DNA from 3 places in the Streptomyces luteogriseus genome. Region 3 is predicted to be linked to each of the others. Evidence: riboswitches for the same ligand, from Rfam matches in the RefSeq annotation. Region 3 holds a riboswitch; each other region holds the start of a gene.

Region 1 (6,156 bases), 3.8 Mb from region 3:
CCTCTGGAACCTGCTGACGTGGCTGGTCGGCCTGCCGTCCAGCTCCTCCCACGCCCTCATGGGCGGTCTGATCGGCGCCACGATCGCCTCGGCGGGCGTCGGCGCGGTGCACGGCGACGTGCTGGTCACCAAGGTGCTCATCCCGGCGATCGCCGCCCCGCTGGTCGCGGGCGTCGCGGCGCTGCTCGCCACCCGGCTGACGTACTCGCTCGGCAGCAAGGCCGAGGGCAAGGCGTCCAAGAAGGGCTACCGGGCCGGCCAGATCGCCTCCGCGGGCCTGGTCTCCCTGGCCCACGGCACCAACGACGCGCAGAAGACGATGGGTGTCATCACCCTCGCCCTGGTCGCCGGCGGCGCCGTCGCGCCCGACTCCGACCCGCCCATGTGGGTCATCCTCTCGGCGGGTCTCGCCATCGCGCTCGGGACCTACCTGGGTGGCTGGCGCATCATCCGCACCATGGGCAAGGGCCTCACCGACCTCCAGCCGCAGCAGGGCTTCGCGGCCCAGACGTCCGCGGCCACGGTCATCCTCGCCTCCTCGCACCTCGGCTTCTCCCTCTCCACGACGCACTCCGTGTCCGGTTCGGTGATGGGCGCGGGGCTCGGCCGCAAGGGCGGCGTGGTCCGCTGGTCCACCGCGACACGGATGTTCGTCGCATGGGGTCTGACGCTCCCGGCGGCGGCCCTGGTGGGCGCGCTCGCCGAGTACGTCACCGGCTTCGGCAGCTGGGGCACCGCCGTGGTGGCCGTCTTCCTCATCGCCTCCAGCGCAGCGATCTGGAAGCTGTCGCGGCGCGAGGTGGTCGACCACACCAACGTCAACGACACCGACGCCGACACCGCGGAGCCCGCGGGCGTGATCACCACGGCGATCGCCGCGGTGACGCCGCCCCCCGCGAGTGGTTCGGCCACGGCGGCGGAGGACCCGGTCCCCGCGTTCCCGTCGCAGGCCACCGCCGAGCGCACGCCGACCCCGACCACCACGGTCTGACCCCGCCACCGGCAACAAGGAAGAGTCTCCGATATGAAGATCGACTGGGCGGCGCTCGGCTCCGTCTTCGGTGTCAGCCTCGTGGTCACCGTGGCCCTCGTCGGCCTGTTCACCCTCGGCATCACGGGCCTGTCGCGCCGCGAGCGCGCGGTGGCCGAGGGCGGGACCGCGGGACTCGCGGTCACCGGCGCGTACGCGTGCTTCGCGGCGTGCGCGGCGGCCGTCGGGTACGGGATCTATCTGATCGTGGCCTGAGGGCCTGACGTCACGTCGTGTCCGCCGGGCGGCACGGGACTTCGGTTCCGTGCCGCCCGGTCGTCGTGTGTACGCGGAGGCGATGTGGGGTTGTCCACACTCTCCCCTCGCAGGTCAACGGCAAGTTGACGGCGGTTCCCGGCCGTGGTGGACTGCCGGGGCCAATACGGCGGCAGGAGAGGAAGCCGGTGAAAGTCCGGCGCGGTCCCGCCACTGTCACCGGGGTAGCAATCCCCGGGAGCCAGGAACTCTCACCGCCGGTCTCGTCGAACCAGGGCGTGGACACCCTGAGTGAGGACACATATCGCCATGCGCGGCTGCCGACCGAGGTTCAACGCCCCACCCCCGCCCGCCCTTCCGGCCGGCTGAGCCCATGGGTGCCGGTCGCGTCTTCGCGTACGGCGCCGCCGCCGGCCTGATCGGTGACCTGCTGCTCGGTGATCCTCGCCGGGGGCATCCGGTCGCCGCGTTCGGGCGGGCCGCGGGCGCCGTGGAACGGGTGCTGTGGCGGGACCACCGCGGGTGGGGCACGCTGCACACCGCCGTGTGTGCCGGAGGCGCCGTCGCCCTCGGGTCCGTCGCCGCGCGTGCCGTGCGGCCGTCCGCCGTCGCCTCCGTCGCGCTGACCGCGGCCGCCACCTGGGCCGTCGTCGGGGGCACGTCGCTGGCCCGGGAGGCCCGGACCATCGGGCGTGCCCTGGAGGCCGGGGACGTCGAGGCCGCCCGGGCCCGGCTGCCGCATCTGTGCGGACGGGACCCGCAGGCACTCGACGCCGACGGCATGGCCCGGGCCGTGGTCGAGTCGGTCGCCGAGAACACCTCCGACGCGGTGGTGGGGGCCCTGGTGTGGGGGGCCGTCGGCGGGGTGCCGGGGCTGCTGGGCTTCCGGGCCGTCAACACCCTGGACGCCATGGTCGGGCACAAATCGGCCCGCTACCGCCGGTACGGGTGGGCCTCCGCGCGGCTGGACGACCTCGCGGGGTGGCCGGGAGCGCGGCTGACCGCCGTACTCGCCGTGCTGGCCGGGCCGGAACCGCGGGGGGCCGTGCGGGCCTGGCGGGCCGACGCGGCACAGCATCCGAGTCCCAACGCCGGGCCCGTGGAGGCCTCGTTCGCGGGGGCCCTCGGGGTGCGGCTGGGCGGGACGCTCTCGTACGGCGGGCGGGTGGAGCACCGGCCCGTGCTGAACACGCGGGGGCGGGCCGTCGGCACGCACGACGTCGAGCGGGCCGTGCGGCTGTCGAAGCGTGTCACCTGGCTCGCGCTGGGGGTGTGCGCCGGGGCGCGGTTGCTGATGAGCACGCGGTCATCGAACAGGGGGAAATGACATGAGCGGTGGGCTTCTCGTCGCCGGCACCACCTCCGACGCCGGCAAGAGCGTCGTGACCGCCGGGATCTGCCGGTGGCTGGTGCGCCAGGGCGTGAAGGTCGCGCCCTTCAAGGCGCAGAACATGTCCCTGAACTCCTTCGTGACGACGGAGGGGGCCGAGATCGGGCGGGCGCAGGCCATGCAGGCGCAGGCCTGCCGGGTCGAGCCGACCGCGCTGATGAACCCCGTGCTGCTCAAGCCCGGTGGCGAGCAGAGCAGTCAGGTCGTGCTGCTGGGCAAGCCGGTCGGGGAGCTGAGTGCGCGCGGCTACCACGGCGGACGGCAGCAGCAGTTGCTCGGGACGGTGCTGGACTGCCTGGAGCAGTTGCGGGGCACGTATGACGCGGTGATCTGTGAGGGGGCCGGTTCTCCCGCCGAGATCAATCTGCGGCGGACGGACATCGTGAACATGGGGATCGCCCGGAACGCCGGGCTGCCCGTGCTCGTCGTCGGCGACATCGACCGGGGCGGGGTGTTCGCCTCGTTCTTCGGGACGGTGGCGCTGCTGTCGCCCGAGGACCAACGTTGCGTCGCCGGGTTCCTCGTCAACAAGTTCCGCGGGGACGTCTCCCTGCTGGAGCCGGGGCTGGACATGCTGCTCGGGCTCACGGGGCGGAAGACGTACGGTGTGCTGCCGTTCCGGCACGGGCTCGGGATCGACGAGGAGGACGGGCTGCGGGTCTCCCTGCGGGGAGCGGTGCGGGAGTCCGTCGTCGCGCCGCCCGTCGGCGAGGACGTGCTGCGCGTCGCGGTCTGCGCCGTGCCGCTCATGTCCAACTTCACCGACGTGGACGCGCTGGCCGCCGAACCGGGCGTCGTGGTGCGGTTCGTGGACCGGCCGGAGGAACTGTCCGACGCCGACCTCGTCATCGTGCCCGGCACCCGCGGGACGGTCCGCGCGCTGGAGTGGCTGCGCGAGCGCGGGCTCGCCGAGGCCCTGGTCCGCAGGGCAGCCGAGCAGCGGCCCGTCCTCGGCATCTGCGGCGGATTCCAGATCCTCGGCGAGCACATCGAGGACGACGTCGAGAGCCGCCGGGGCCACGTCGACGGGCTCGGGATCCTGCCCGTGCGGGTGCGGTTCGCCCGCGAGAAGACCCTCACCCGGCCGCGGGGCGAGGCCCTCGGCGAACGCGTCGAGGGCTACGAGATCCACCACGGGGTCGCCGACGTCACGGGAGGGATTCCCTTCCTGGACGGCTGCCGGGTCGGCCAGACCTGGGGCACGCACTGGCACGGCTCACTGGAGTCGGACGGCTTCCGGCGGGCCTTTCTGCGCGAGGTGGCGGCCGCCGCGGGCCGCCGCTTCGTGCCCGCGCCGGACACCTCGTTCGCCGCGCTGCGCGAGGAGCAGCTCGACCGGCTCGGCGACCTGATCGAACAGCACGCGGACACCGACGCGCTGTGGCGGCTCATCGAGTCCGGCGCGCCGCAAGGACTGCCCTTCATTCCACCGGGAGCACCCGCATGAGCACTGTGTTGTTGTTGTCGACCGCCGACACGGACCTGCTGGCGGCCCGGGCCGCCTCCGGTGCCGACTACCGGATCGGCAACCCGACCCGCGTGGACGTCCGGGAGGAGCTTCCGGCCCTGCTGGACGGGGCGGCCATCGCCGTCGTCCGGCTGCTCGGCGGCAAGCGGGCCTGGGAGGACGGGCTCGCCGCGCTGAAGGCCTCCGGTGTCCCCACCGTGCTGCTCGGCGGCGAGTCCGTGCCGGACGCGGAGCTGATGGCCGAGTCGTCCGTGCCGGCCGGTGTCGTCGCCGAGGCGCTGAAGTACCTCGTGGAGGGCGGGCCGGACAACCTCACCGAACTCGCCCGGTTCCTGTCCGACACCGTGCTGCTGACGGGCGAGGGGTTCGTCGAGCCGCGGAAGATGCCGGAGTACGGCGTCCACGGCGAGCGCGCCCTCGAGCCGGGCCGTCCGACCGTCGGCGTGCTCTTCTACCGGGCGCACGAGCTGAGCGGCAACACCGGCTTCGTGGACACCCTGTGCGACGCGATCGAGGCGCGGGGCGCCAACGCGCTGCCCGTGTACTGCGGTTCGCTGCGCGGGGCGGACGCGGGCCTGTACGAGATCCTCGGGCAGGCGGACACCCTGGTCGCCACCGTCCTCGCCGCGGGCGGCACCCACGCCTCGCAGGCCTCGGCGGGCGGTGACGAGGAGGCCTGGGACATCGGCGCCCTCGCCGAGCTGGACATCCCGGTGCTGCAGGGCCTGTGCCTGACGTCCTCGCGGCAGGCCTGGGCGGATTCGGACGCCGCCCTCTCCCCCATGGACGCCGCGATGCAGGTGGCGATCCCGGAGTTCGACGGGCGGCTGATCACCGTGCCGTTCTCCTTCAAGGAGCAGGGCCCGGACGACGTGCCGGTGTACGTCGCGGACCCGGAGCGTGCCTCGCGCGTCGCCGGCATCGCCGTACGGCACGCGCGGCTCAGGCACAAGGAGAACGCCGAGAAGAAGCTGGCGCTGGTCTTCACCGCGTACCCGACCAAGCACTCGCGGGTCGGCAACGCGGTCGGGCTCGACACCCCCGCCTCGGCGGTGCGGGTGCTGGACGCGCTGCGGGACGCCGGGTACGTCGTCGAGGGGCATCCGGACGAGGGTGACGAGCTGATCCACCGGCTCATCAACGCCGGCGGGCACGACGTGGAGTGGCTGACGGAGGAGCAGCTGGCCGCCGCGCCCGCGCGGGTGCCGCTGGCCGACTACCGGGCCTGGTTCGAGAAGCTCGACCCGGAGCTGAAGGACGCCATGACGGAGGCGTGGGGCGAGCCGCCGGGCAGCCTCTACGTCGACGGCGACGACATCGTGCTGGCGTCGCTGCAGTTCGGGAACGTCGTGGTGATGATCCAGCCGCCGCGCGGCTTCGGCGAGAACCCGATCGCGATCTACCACGACCCGGACATGCCGCCGTCCCACCACTACATGGCGGCCTACCGCTGGCTGGAGAACAGTTTCGGCGCCGACGCCGTCGTGCACATGGGCAAGCACGGCACCATGGAGTGGCTGCCGGGCAAGGGCCTCGGGCTCAGCGGGGGCTGCGCTCCGGACGCGGTCCTCGGGGAACTGCCGCTGATCTACCCGTTCATCGTCAACGACCCGGGCGAGGGCACCCAGGCCAAGCGGCGCGGGCACGCCACGGTCGTCGACCACCTCGTGCCGCCGATGGCCCGCGCCGACACCTACGGCGACCTGGCCAAGCTGGAGCAGCTCCTCGACGAGTACGCGCTCGTCTCCGACCTGGACCCGGCGAAGGCCCCGACCGTGCGCGCCCAGATCTGGACGCTGGTCAAGGCGGCCGAGCTCCACCACGACCTGCACGTCGACGAGCAGCCGGACGACGAGACGTTCGACGAGTTCGTCATGCACATCGACGGCTATCTGTGCGAGATCAAGGACGTGCAGATCCGCGACGGCCTGCACATCCTGGGCGGCGGGCCGGTCGGAGAGCCGCGCGTCAACCTCGTCCTGGCGGTGCTGCGCGCCTCGCAGGTGTGGGGCGGGCAGGCCAACGCGCTGCCGGGCCTGAGGGCGTCGCTGG
Region 2 (6,156 bases), 5.0 Mb from region 3:
GGGGCGCCTGGCGTGGCCTGCCCGAGCCGCTGCCGCAGGCCTCGCCGCCGCGGCCCAGGACGACGTCCACGGCGATGCCCGCCGGGCCGGGGCCGTACGCGGCGGCCGAGGCCGGCACCCCGACCACGTACGCCCTGCCCGCCACCACGGGACACCGCAGCGCGGCCCGGGCGGCCCAGGCGGGGCGTTCGGGCCGCTCCCGCGGGCGCGGCGGCCCGGGCAACCGGTCGCGACTGGCCGCGACGGCCGCCGCCGCGGCGCTCTTCCTCGCCGCGATGCTCATCGGCATGCGCTGGTTCTCACCCGACACGACCGCGGAGGGCACCGAGCCCGACGCGTCCCCGACCGCGAGCAGCCCCGCCGCCACGCCGTCCACCGACAGCGCGTCGTCTTCGTCCGCCGGTTCCGAGGCCGGTCCCGGGGCCGGTCCGGCGGCCGGTCCGGGGGTGGCCGGCACGCCGGCCACCGGCACCGTGGCCGATGTCACTCCGTCCGTGCCGGCCGCTTCCCCGACACCCGACGCGCCCGCACCCGGATCCCCGGCTCCGACGCAAGAGGCGGGCGCGGGCGGGCCGGAGCAGCCGACGCCGGAGAAGCCGGGCCAGGCCGGGGATGACGGGGAAGGCGACGGCGGCGGGGACGACGAGGGCGACGGCTGACACGGCCCGGACGTCGCACGGTGGCGCCCCTGACCGTGGCGTGTGGATCAGCCGGGGGATGCGCCGGTGTGCGAGTGGGCGCCCCCTCGCGCGCCCCCTGGGTGGCTTGTCATCGCCCTTACCCCGGCCTTATTGTCACCAGGCCTTGGTGAACGGGAAATCCGGTGTGATGCCGGTGCGGCCCTCGCCACTGTGAATCGGGAAGTCCGGCTCCAGCCCTCACGGGCAGCCACTGGGTCCTTGTGACCCGGGAAGGCGGAGTCCGGGCGGTGGTACCCGTCAGCCAGGAGACCGGCCAAGGCGCGTCAACCATCCACGAGGTGCTGGAGAGGGTCTGCTGAGCCATGCACATTGCCGAGGGTTTCCTTCCTCCGGCGCACGCGGTCGCCTGGGGCGTCGCGTCGGCGCCGTTCGTCGTCCACGGGGTCCGGTCGCTCACCCGTGAAGTGCGCGAGCACCCCGAGAGCACTCTGCTCCTCGGTGCGTCCGGCGCCTTCACGTTCGTCCTGTCCGCCCTGAAACTGCCGTCCGTCACCGGCAGTTGCTCCCACCCCACCGGCACGGGCCTCGGAGCCATCCTGTTCCGGCCGCCCATCATGGCGGTGCTGGGCACCATCACCCTGCTGTTCCAGGCGCTGTTGCTCGCGCACGGCGGCCTGACCACGCTCGGCGCCAACGTCTTCTCCATGGCGATCGTCGGCCCCTGGGCCGGATACGCCGTCTACAAGCTGCTGCGGCGCTCCAACGCGCCGCTGATGGTGGCGGTGTTCTCCGGCGCGTTCGTCGCCGACCTGTCCACCTACTGCGTCACCAGCGTGCAGCTGGCGCTCGCGTTCCCCGACCCGGGCAGCGGATTCCTGGGCGCGCTCGGCAAGTTCGGTTCCATCTTCGCCGTCACGCAGATCCCGCTCGCGGTGAGCGAGGGTCTGCTGACCGTGCTCGTGATGCGGCTGCTGGTGCAGTCCAGCAAGGGCGAACTGACCCGGCTGGGTGTGCTCCTCGCCAAGAAGCAGACCCGGACCGAGACCGAGGTGGCGGCGCGATGAAGAGGAACACGAAGATCAACCTGGTGTTGCTGTTCCTCGTGGCCGCGCTCGCCGTGCTGCCCTTGGCGCTCGGTCTCGGCGACCACAAGAAGGAGCCGTTCACGGGCTCCGACGGCGAGGCCGAGACGGCGATCACCGAGCTGAAGCCGGACTACGAACCGTGGTTCTCACCGCTGTACGAACCGCCGTCCGGTGAGATCGAGTCGGCGTTGTTCTCCCTCCAGGCGGCTCTCGGTGCCGGGGTCCTCGCCTACTACTTCGGTCTGCGCCGGGGCCGCAGGCAGGGCGAGCAGCGGGCGCTGGAGCGGGAGGCCGACAGCGCGCTCGCCGGCGCCGCCGGGAAGTCCACCGCGGAACAGGACTGAGCCCGGGTGCTGCCGATCGACGCGGCGGCGCACAGCAGTCGCTGGCGCCGCCGCCATCCCGTGGACAAGGCCGTGCTCGGGCTCGGCCTCACCGTGCTCGCGATCTCGCTGCCGCCCTGGCCGGGCGCGGCCCTGGTGCTGCTGACCGCCCTGGTGGTGCTGCTGGGGCCGGCCGGTGTGCCCGGCCGTCGGCTGTGGCGGGCCTACCGGGTGCCGCTGGGCTTCTGCGTGACCGGCGCGGTCACGCTGCTCGTCCAGGTCGGCGGTCCGGGCGGTTTCGTCTCCCTCGCGGACGACGGGCCGCTCCGGGCCGGGGAGTTGCTGCTGCGCACCTCGGCGGCCTCCCTGGGCGTGCTGCTGTTCGCCTTCACCACACCCATGTCCGACCTGCTGCCCCGTCTGGTCCGGGCCGGGGTTCCCGCGCCGGTCGTCGACGTCGCGCTGGTGACGTACCGGATGAGCTTCCTGCTGCTGGACTCCATGCGGCGTATCCGGGAGGCCCAGGCGGCCCGGCTCGGGCACACCCACCGGGCCGCGGAGTGGCGTTCCCTGGCCGGCCTCGGCGCCACCGCGTTCGTCCGCGCCTTCGACCGGGCGACCCGGCTCCAGGCGGGACTCGCCGGGCGCGGCTACGACGGCACCCTGCGCGTCCTGGTGCCCGAGGCCCGGGTCTCCGTCCGCTTCACGGCGGTCAGTTGCGCGCTCCTCGCGGCGCTGGCCGTCCTCACCCTCGTACTGGAAAGGCCGCTGACATGAGCGAGCCCGCCCTCGTCGCCCTGCGGGGCGCGTCCTTCGCCTACGAGGACGGCCCGACCGTGCTCAGCGGGCTCGACTTCGACATCCGCGAAGGGCGCTCGCTGGCCCTGCTGGGCCGCAACGGCAGTGGCAAGACCACGCTGATGCGGCTGCTCTCCGGCGGGCTGAAGCCGCACGAGGGGCGGCTGACGGTCCAGGGGCAGCCGGTGTCGTACGACCGCAAGGGGCTGACCCGGCTGCGGACCACGGTGCAGCTGGTCGTGCAGGATCCGGACGACCAGCTGTTCGCGGCGTCCGTCGAGCAGGACGTGTCGTTCGGGCCGCTGAACCTCGGCCTCGACGACGCGCAGGTACGGGCGCGGGTGGCGGAGGCGCTCGCCGCCCTGGACATCACGGCCCTGGCCGACCGGCCCACCCATCTGCTCTCCTACGGGCAGCGCAAGCGCACCGCCATCGCGGGCGCGGTCGCCATGCGGCCGCGCGTCCTCGTCCTCGACGAGCCGACGGCCGGGCTCGACCCCGACGGCCAGGAGCGGCTCCTCACGACCCTCGACGGCCTCCGCGCCGCCGGCACCACGGTGGTGATGGCCACCCACGACGTCGACCTCGCTCTGCGCTGGGCCGACGACGCGGCGCTCCTCACCCCGTCCGGTGTCCGCACCGGTCCCGCGGCCGCGGCGCTGGCCCGCACCGACCTCCTGCGGGAGGCGGGGCTGCGCCTGCCGTGGGGCGCGGCTGCGGCGGAGCTCCTGCGCGCGCAGGGGTTGCTGGCCGAGGCGGAGCCCGGCCCGCGTACAGCGGACGAACTCGCCGCCCTGGTGGGCGGACGGCTGGGGGCGTCCGGAGGGTGAGGGCGCCGGCGCGTGCGTGACGCCGGCGGTCGCCCGAAACCTGCTGGTCCTGCGTCGCGGCGTCGCACTACGGTGTCGAGGTGGATCTCTTCTCTCACACCTGGACGGCCTTGCGCGCGGCGGTGGCGGAGCTCTCCGACGAGGACTTCGGGCGGCCGTCCGGCTGTACGGGCTGGCTGGTACGGGACCTGGTGTGTCATCTGATCGTCGATGCCCAGGACGTCCTGATCACGCTGGCCACCCCGTCCGACCGGGAACCGACGCGGGACGCGCTGACCTACTGGGACGTCTCCGCCGCCCCGCCGACCGGTGACGACCCGCTCGACGCGCTGACCGTCCGGCTGGCCGCCGCGTACGAGGATCCGAGCCTGCTGAAGTTCCATCTGGACGACGTCGGCTCGGCGGCGGGCCGCGCGGCCCTGCTCGCGGACCCGGCCGGGCGGGTCGGCACCCGTGACGAGATCCTCACCGTGGGCGACTTCCTCTCCACGTACGTCATGGAGTGGACGCTGCACCACCTCGACCTGATCGCCTGCCTCCCGGACGCGGAGCAGCCGCCCGCGGAGGGTCTCGTCCGGTCGCGGGAGATGCTGGAGCAGATCGCGGGGAGCCCGTTCCCGTCCGCCTTCCACGACGTGGACGCCCTGCTGGTCGGCACCGGGCGGCGGCAGCCGACGGAGGAGGAGCAGGCGCGGCTGGGCGAGCTGGCCTCGAAGGTGCCGCTCTACCTGGGCTGATTTCCGTGTCGTCGCCGCGTCGCCCGTCGGCCCGCCGTCGAATCCCTCCGGCCGAGGTGGGAGCATGGTCGGCATGGACATCCGTGGCAGGAACAACGTCAACGTCGTGGGCCCCGACGACGCGCCCGTGCTGGTCCTGGCACACGGGTTCGGGTGCGACCAGAACATGTGGCGGCTGGTGGTGCCGGAGCTCTCGCGGCGCTATCGGGTGGTGCTCTTCGACTACGTCGGTTCCGGCGGCTCGGACCTCGCGGCCTGGAGCGAGGAGCGGTACGCGTCGCTCCAGGGCTATGCCGCCGACGTCGTCGACGTCTGCGAGGAGCTGGACCTGCGGCAGGCGGTGTTCGTGGGGCACTCGGTGAGTGCCATGGTCGGGGTGCTGGCGGCGCAGGCGGCGCCGGAGCGGATCGGGGCGCTCGTGATGGTGACGCCCTCGCCGTGCTACATCGACGACGAGGGGTACCGCGGCGGCTTCAGCACGGAGGACATCGACGAGCTGCTCTCCTCCCTGGAGGCGAACTACCTGGGCTGGTCGTCCGCGATGGCCCCGGTGATCATGGGCAACCCGGAGCGGCCGGAGCTGGGCCAGGAGCTGACCAACAGCTTCTGCGCCACCGACCCCGACATCGCCCGCGTCTTCGCCCGTACGACGTTCCTCACCGACAGCCGCGACGACCTGAAGGGCGTCTCCGTGCCGACCCTCGTCCTGGAGTGCGAGCAGGACGCCATCGCGCCCCGCGAGGTCGGCGCCTACGTGCACGCGGCGATCCCCGCTTCCCGGCTGGTCACGCTCGACGCCACCGGGCACTGCCCGCAGCTCAGCGCGCCGCAGGCCACCACGGGGGCGATCCTCGATTTTCTGGAGTCCCTGCAGTGATGTGCCGTACGGGCGGCGGCGTGCCGGAGCCCACCGGGACCGGGGGCGAGGCGAGCACGGACGCGGCGTTCACCGCGCTGCTGGAGGACAGCGCGGACGACCTGTACGAGTCCGCGCCCTGCGGCTACCTGTCCACGATGATGGACGGCACCATCGCCAAGATCAACAACACCCTCCTGGACTGGCTCGGGCTGGACCGTGAGGCGGTGGCGGGCCGCAAACGCTTCGCGGACCTGCTCAGCATCGGCGGGAAGCTGTACCACGAGACGCACTTCGCTCCCCTGCTGCGCATGCAGGGGGAGCTCAGGGGCATCGCCCTGGACATGCGACGCCAGGAGGGTGGCCCGCTGCCGGTGCTGGTCTCCGCGGTGATCAAGCACGGCAGCGAGGGCGAGCCCCTGCTGATCCGGATCACCGTCTTCGACGCCTCGGACCGCCGCTCCTACGAGAAGGAGCTCCTGCGCCGCCGCGAGGAGGCCGAGCGGGCCCGCGCCGAAGCGGAGCGTGCCCACGCCGAGGCGGACGAGGCCCGGCGGCAGGCCGAGGCGGACCGGGCCAGGCTGGCCGACGCGCTCGCCGTCCTGCAGCGTTCCCTCGTGCCGGACTCGCTGCCCGCCGTGCCGGGCCTGGAGTCGGCCGTCCACTACCACACGGCGGCGCCGGACCAGCTCGGCGGCGACTTCTACGACCTGTTCCCCGTGGCGGGGGACCGGTGGGCGTTCTTCCTCGGGGACGTGTGCGGAAAGGGCCCGGAGGCCGCCTCCCTCACCTCGCTGACCCGCTACACCCTGCGCGCCGCGGCCCACCACGACCCGGATCCGGCCTCGGCGCTGAGCACGCTGAACGCCGTGCTGCACGAGCGGTA
Region 3 (6,156 bases):
CTCGGTGGATACAGTATTCCGTCCGGGGCGGACATCATCTACAGCCCGTACGCGATCCAGCGCGACCCGAAGTCGTACGAGCGGCACCTGGAGTTCGACCCCGACCGCTGGCTTCCGGACCGGGTCAAGGACATCCCGAAACACGCCATGAGCCCCTTCAGTGTCGGCAACCGCAAGTGCCCCAGCGACCACTTCTCGATGGCCCAGCTGACGCTGGTCACGGCGGCGCTGGCCACCCGGTACCGCTTCGAGCAGGTGGCGGGGTCGAAGGACGCCACCCGCGTCGGGATCACGCTCCGGCCGCACGACCTGCGGGTGCGGCCGGTGGCGAGATGAGAGCTCCCGGACTCAGGCCGCCTCGGGGCCCCTGAAGGTCCGTCGGTAGGCGTTCGGGGTCGTCCCCACCGCCCGGACGAAGTGGTGGCGCAGGGTGGCCGCGTTGCCGAACCCCGTCCGGCCGGCGATCGCGTCCATGGTCTCGTCCGTCGCCTCCAGCAGCCGCTGGGCCAGCAGCACGCGCTGGCGCAGGATCCAGCGGTAGGGAGTCGTACCCGTCTCCTGCTGGAAGCGGCGGGCGAACGTGCGCGGGGACATATGGGCCTGGACGGCGAGCTGCTCGACGGTGACCTCCTCGTCGAGATGGCGCTCCATCCACGCCAGCACCTCGCCGATGGTGTCGCCCTCGGGCTGGGGGAGCGGGCGCTCGATGTACTGGGCCTGGCCGCCGTCGCGGTGCGGCGGCACCACCATCCGGCGGGCGATCTTGTTGGCGACCTCGGTGCCCTGCTCCTTGCGCACCAGGTGGAGGCAGGCGTCGATGCCGGCGGCCGTGCCGGCGGAGGTGATCACCGGGTCCTCGTCGACGTAGAGCACGTCCGGCTCGACGGCCACGCGCGGGTACTGCCGGGCGAGGTCCTTCGCGTGCTTCCAGTGCGTGGCGCACCGGCGGCCGTCCAGCAGCCCCGCCGCGGCCAGCACGAAGACACCGGAGCAGACGCTCAGCACCCGCGCACCGCGGTCGACCGCGTGACGCAGGGCGTCCAGCAGCTCCGGCGGGAAGTCCCGGGACGCGTAGCTGGACCCCGCCGGCACGGCGATCAGATCCGCCGTCTCCAGCCGCTCCAGGCCGTGCTCCACCTGGAGCGAGAAGCCCGAGTTCATGCGCAGCACGGGGCCCTCGGCCGAGGCGACGGCGAAGTCGTAGACCGGCAGGCCCTCGTCGCTCCGGTCCGTGCCGAAGACTTCGCACACCACGCCGAGTTCGAAGGGGTTCACGCCGTCGAGGAGGGCGACGGCCACGTTCTGCAGCATGGATCCAGTGTGCCTCGTCCGTGGCAGTAATTCGAGGGTCTACGGCAGTACTGCCACTGACGGTAAGGAGTCATCGGAGCGACAGTGGTGTCCATGAACACGAACCAGATCGAAGCACTCATCGGACTGACCGCCACCCTCGGGATCCTGGTCCTCCTGATCCTCCCGTCCGTGATCGGCCTGGTGCGCGAGAGGCGCATCGACCGTCAGATCCGGGAGGCCCAGGAGGCCCGCGGAGAGCTTCCGGCTCAGAAGTCCTCGTCCAGGTCGACGGTGCCCTCCACCGCCACCTGGTACGCGGAGGGCCGTCGCTCGAAGAAGTTGGTCAACTCCTGAACCCCCTGGAGCTCCATGAAGGAGAAGGGGTTCTCGGAGCCGTAGACCGGAGCGAAGCCGAGGCGGGTGAGCCGCTGGTCGGCGACGCACTCCAGGTACTGCCGCATCGACTCGGTGTTCATGCCCGGCAGGCCGTCACCGCACAGGTCGCGCGCGAACTGCAGCTCGGCTTCGACGGCCTCCCGGAGCATGTCCGTCACCTCCTGCTGGAGCCGGTCGTCGAACAGCTCCGGCTCCTCCTTGCGGACGGTGTCGACCACGTCGAAGGCGAAGGACATGTGCATCGTCTCGTCGCGGAACACCCAGTTGGTGCCGGTGGCCAGGCCGTGCAGCAGGCCCCGGCTGCGGAACCAGTAGACGTACGCGAAGGCGCCGTAGAAGAACAGGCCCTCGATGCACGCGGCGAAGCAGATCAGGTTGAGCAGGAACCGGCGACGGTCGGACTGGGTCTCCAGCCGGTCGAGCTTGTCGACGGAGTCCATCCACTTGAAGCAGAACGAGGCCTTCTCGCGGATGGACGGGATGTTCTCCACGGCCGCGAAAGCCGCGGTGCGATCCTCCGGGTCGGGCAGATAGGTGTCGAGCAGCGTCAGATAGAACTGGACGTGCACGGCCTCCTCGAACAGCTGGCGCGACAAGTACAGCCGCGCCTCCGGGGAGTTGATGTGCTTGTACAGCGTCAGCACCAGGTTGTTCGCGACGATGGAGTCGCCCGTGGCGAAGAAGGCGACCAGCCGGCCGATCAGGTGCTGCTCCGCCGGTGACAGCTTGGCGAGGTCGGCGACGTCCGAGTGGAGGTCGACCTCCTCCACGGTCCAGGTGTTCTTGATGGCGTCCCGGTAGCGCTCGTAGAAGTCCGGGTAGCGCATGGGGCGCAGGGTGAGCTCGAAGCCGGGGTCGAGAAGGTTCTGGGTGCTCATTACTGGCAGGCCTCGCAGGACTCGGGGTTTTCCAGGGAGCAGGCGACCGCTTCGGGGTCCGGGGTGGCCTGCGCGGGGAAGGTGGCCTGGGCGGCGCGGGCGATGCGGGTCGCCGGGCGCGAGCGCAGGTAGTACGTCGTCTTCAGCCCGGACTTCCAGGCGTAGGCGTACATCGAGGAGAGCTTGCCGATGGTCGGCGTCTCCAGGAACAGGTTCAGGGACTGGGACTGGTCCAGGAACGGAGTCCTGGCCGCCGCCATGTCGATCAGACCGCGCTGCGGGATCTCCCACGCCGTGCGGTAGAGGGCGCGCACGTCCTCGGGGATCCAGGCGAAGTCCTGCACCGAGCCGCTGGCCTCACGCAGGGCCTCCCGGCTGCGGGCGTCCCACACGCCGAGCCGCTTCAGCTCGTCCACCAGGTAGGAGTTGACCTGGAGGAACTCGCCCGACAGCGTCTCGCGCTTGAACAGGTTGGACACCTGCGGCTCGATGCACTCGTACACGCCCGCGATGGAGGCGATCGTGGCCGTGGGGGCGATGGCGAGGAGCAGCGAGTTGCGCATGCCGGTCGTGGCGACGCGCTCCCGCAGGGCCGCCCAGCGCTCCGGCCAGGTCAGTTCTACGTCGTAGTGGTCGGGATGCAGCATGCCCCGGGCCGTGCGGGTCTTCTCCCAGGCGGGCAGCGGCCCGTTGCGCTCGGCGAGGTCGGCGGAGGCCTCGTACGCGGCGAGCATGATCCGCTCGGCGATGCGGGTGGAGAGGGCCCTGGCCTCCGGCGAGTCGAAGGGCAGACGCAGCTTGAAGAAGACGTCCTGAAGGCCCATCGCGCCGAGGCCGACCGGACGCCAGCGGGCGTTGGAGCGGCCCGCCTGCTCGGTCGGGTAGAAGTTGATGTCGACGACCCGGTCGAGGAAGGTCACGGCCGTACGGACGGTCTCGTCCAGCCGCTTCCAGTCCAGGCCGCCAGTCGATGTGTCGACAAAGGAACCCAGGTTGACCGAGCCCAGGTTGCAGACCGCCGTCTCCCCGTCGTCGGTGACCTCCAGGATCTCCGTGCAGAGGTTGGAGGAGTGGACGACGTGGTCCGGCTCGGCCGTCTGGTTGGCGGTGCGGTTGGCGGCGTCCTTGAAGGTCATCCAGCCGTTGCCGGTCTGCGCGAGGGTGCGCATCATGCGGCCGTACAGCTCACGGGCGGGCAGGGTCTTCTTCGCGAGACCCTTCGCCTCGGCCTCACGGTACGCGGCGTCGAACTCGTCGCCCCACAGGTCGACCAGCTCCGGCACGTCCGAGGGGGAGAACAGCGACCACTGCGCGTCGGCGTTCACGCGCCGCATGAACTCGTCCGGCACCCAGTGCGCCAGGTTCAGGTTGTGCGTGCGGCGGGCGTCCTCACCGGTGTTGTCGCGCAGCTCCAGGAACTCCTCGATGTCGGAGTGCCAGGTCTCCAGGTAGACCGCGGCCGCGCCCTTGCGCCGGCCGCCCTGGTTCACCGCGGCGACCGACGCGTCGAGGGTCTTCAGGAACGGGACGATGCCGTTGGAGTGCCCGTTGGTGCCGCGGATCAGCGAACCGCGGGCGCGGATGCGGGAGTAAGCCAGTCCGATGCCGCCGGCGTGCTTCGACAGCCGGGCCACCTGGTGGTAGCGGTCGTAGATGGAGTCCAGCTCGTCCTTGGGGGAGTCGAGGAGGTAGCAGGACGACATCTGCGGGTGCCGGGTGCCCGAATTGAAGAGGGTGGGGGAGGAGGGGAGGTAGTCGAGGCGGCTCATCAGCCGGTAGAGGGCCGCGACCTCCTCCAGCGCGCGGGTGGTGTCGTCCTCGGCGAGGCCGCTCGCCACCCGCAGCATGAAGTGCTGGGGCGTCTCGACGACCTTGCGGGTGATCGGGTGCCGGAGCAGGTAGCGGCTGTGCAGCGTGCGCAGGCCGAAGTAGCCGAAGCGGTCGTCGGCGCCGGTGTCGATCAGGGCGTCGAGCCGGGTCGCGTGCAGCCGGACGAACTCGGCGGTGCGGTCGGCGATGAGGCCCTCGCGGTGGCCCACCGCCACGGACTCGGTGAAGGACGTGACGCCCTGCGAGGCGGCTTCCTCGCGGATGCCGATGGTCAGAAGCCGGGCGGCCAGCCGGGAGTAGGCGGGGTCCTCGGAGATCAGACCGGCCGCGGCCTCCGTCGCCAGCTCCCGCAACTCCGCTTCGTCCGCGGCGGCGGACCGGCCGCGCAGCGCGGCGGCGGCGACCCGGCCGGGGTCGGCGTCGGGGAGGTCGGCGGTCAGCTCGGTCAGGGTCCGCAGCAGCGCGGTACCGGGAGCGTCGTGCTCCTCCTCGGTGGCTGAGACCGGTTCGGCTGGCGCGATGGTCACGTGGGGCTCTCCCTCGCTCGGCACGGGGGCCTCGTCGAGGGCAGGGGGCAGCACACGAGCGCACGCGGCGTCGCGTCCACCGGCCCATTCCACGAGGCCCGGACGTCAGGGCACACCGGCCGGGTGGCCGGGCGCGCTGTCGGCAGGTCCTCGGACTGACGCTTGCGCACGGAACATGCACAAGTACACCGTTGCGGGACAGTTCCGGATTCGCACCGGATTCCCCTGCGGCGACAGCGAGCATGAGCATACATCTTGTGCCGGGCTCGGTTGGCACCCCCAGATGTTGTGTCGCGGTGGTGTCGGAGCGTCAGCTTTACGTGACAGCGGGCCGCCGTGACACGTGGTCACGACGGCCCGCTGCGGGGTGTTCGTGGTGGGCCGGAACCCTGGAATCAGTGGGCGGAGCCGGCAGTCGCAGGCGGAAGCTCCACCTGGACCCCGGGGTCGCCCGCGTCCGCCGTGTAGTCCTCCGGCTTGGTCTCGTCGATGCCGTCGGGGGCCTTCAGGGCCTTCAGGACGAAGGTCAGGACCACCGTCACCACCACGTTCAGGACGAACGCCGTGAGGCCGATGTAGCCGATCTCCCCGATGCCCGGGATCTCCTTCGCGGAGCCGCCGAAGTGCTTCTGCGTCGGGGAGGCGACGCCGTACGCCGCGACCGTGCCGTAGACCATGCCGACCGCCCAGCCCGCGAGCAGCGCCCAGCGGTGGAACCAGCGGGTGAACAGGCCGCCGACCAGGGCCGGGAAGGTCTGCAGGATCCAGATGCCGCCCAGCAGCTGGAAGTTGATGGCGACCGTCTTGTCCATGGTCAGGACGAAGGCCAGCGCGCCGACCTTCACCAGCAGGGAGACCAGCTTGGAGACCTTCGTCTCCTGTGCCGGAGTGGCGTCCGGCTTGATGAAGTCCTTGTAGATGTTGCGGGTGAAGAGATTCGCGGCCGCGATGGACATGATGGCCGCGGGCACCAGCGCGCCGATGCCGATCGCCGCGAACGCCACACCCGCGAACCAGTCCGGGAACATCGTCTCGAACAGCTGCGGAATCGCCAGCTGCCCGTTCTGCACCTTGATGCCGGCCGCGATCGCCATGAACCCGAGCAGCGCCAGCAGCCCCAGCATCAGCGAGTACAGCGGCAGGATCGTGGTGTTGCGGCGGATCACCTCACGGCTCTTCGAGGACAGCGTCGCCGTGATCGAGTGCGGGTACATGAACAGCGCCAGGGCGGA

What was found. A riboswitch is a leader RNA that binds a small molecule or an ion and turns the genes downstream of it on or off. The one in region 3 is predicted to bind cobalamin.
Region 1: another riboswitch for cobalamin. It lies ahead of BJ965_RS30060 (cobalamin biosynthesis protein); the one in region 3 lies ahead of BJ965_RS12740 (ribonucleoside-diphosphate reductase subunit alpha).
Region 2: another riboswitch for cobalamin. It lies ahead of BJ965_RS35725 (energy-coupling factor ABC transporter permease); the one in region 3 lies ahead of BJ965_RS12740 (ribonucleoside-diphosphate reductase subunit alpha).

Annotation. Positions count from the first base shown of each region.
Region 1 covers NZ_JACHMS010000001.1:6,748,131-6,754,286, reverse strand. The annotation lists gene BJ965_RS30070 (inorganic phosphate transporter) at 1-991, shown strand, start outside; gene BJ965_RS30065 (hypothetical protein) at 1,025-1,246, shown strand; cobalamin riboswitch at 1,362-1,519, shown strand; gene BJ965_RS30060 (cobalamin biosynthesis protein) at 1,620-2,573, shown strand; gene BJ965_RS30055 (cobyric acid synthase) at 2,575-4,083, shown strand; gene cobN (cobaltochelatase subunit CobN) at 4,080-6,156, shown strand, end outside.
Region 2 covers NZ_JACHMS010000001.1:8,041,036-8,047,191, reverse strand. The annotation lists gene BJ965_RS35730 (serine/threonine-protein kinase) at 1-659, shown strand, start outside; cobalamin riboswitch at 789-973, shown strand; gene BJ965_RS35725 (energy-coupling factor ABC transporter permease) at 1,004-1,705, shown strand; gene BJ965_RS35720 (energy-coupling factor ABC transporter substrate-binding protein) at 1,702-2,070, shown strand; gene cbiQ (cobalt ECF transporter T component CbiQ) at 2,077-2,826, shown strand; gene BJ965_RS35710 (energy-coupling factor ABC transporter ATP-binding protein) at 2,823-3,677, shown strand; gene BJ965_RS35705 (maleylpyruvate isomerase N-terminal domain-containing protein) at 3,758-4,414, shown strand; gene BJ965_RS35700 (alpha/beta fold hydrolase) at 4,488-5,291, shown strand; gene BJ965_RS35695 (PP2C family protein-serine/threonine phosphatase) at 5,291-6,156, shown strand, end outside.
Region 3 covers NZ_JACHMS010000001.1:2,993,279-2,999,434, reverse strand. The annotation lists gene BJ965_RS12760 (bifunctional albaflavenone monooxygenase/terpene synthase) at 1-336, shown strand, start outside; gene BJ965_RS12755 (GlxA family transcriptional regulator) at 349-1,311, opposite strand; gene BJ965_RS12750 (hypothetical protein) at 1,405-1,647, shown strand; gene BJ965_RS12745 (ribonucleotide-diphosphate reductase subunit beta) at 1,560-2,567, opposite strand; gene BJ965_RS12740 (ribonucleoside-diphosphate reductase subunit alpha) at 2,567-4,924, opposite strand; cobalamin riboswitch at 5,049-5,174, opposite strand; gene mctP (monocarboxylate uptake permease MctP) at 5,320-6,156, opposite strand, start outside.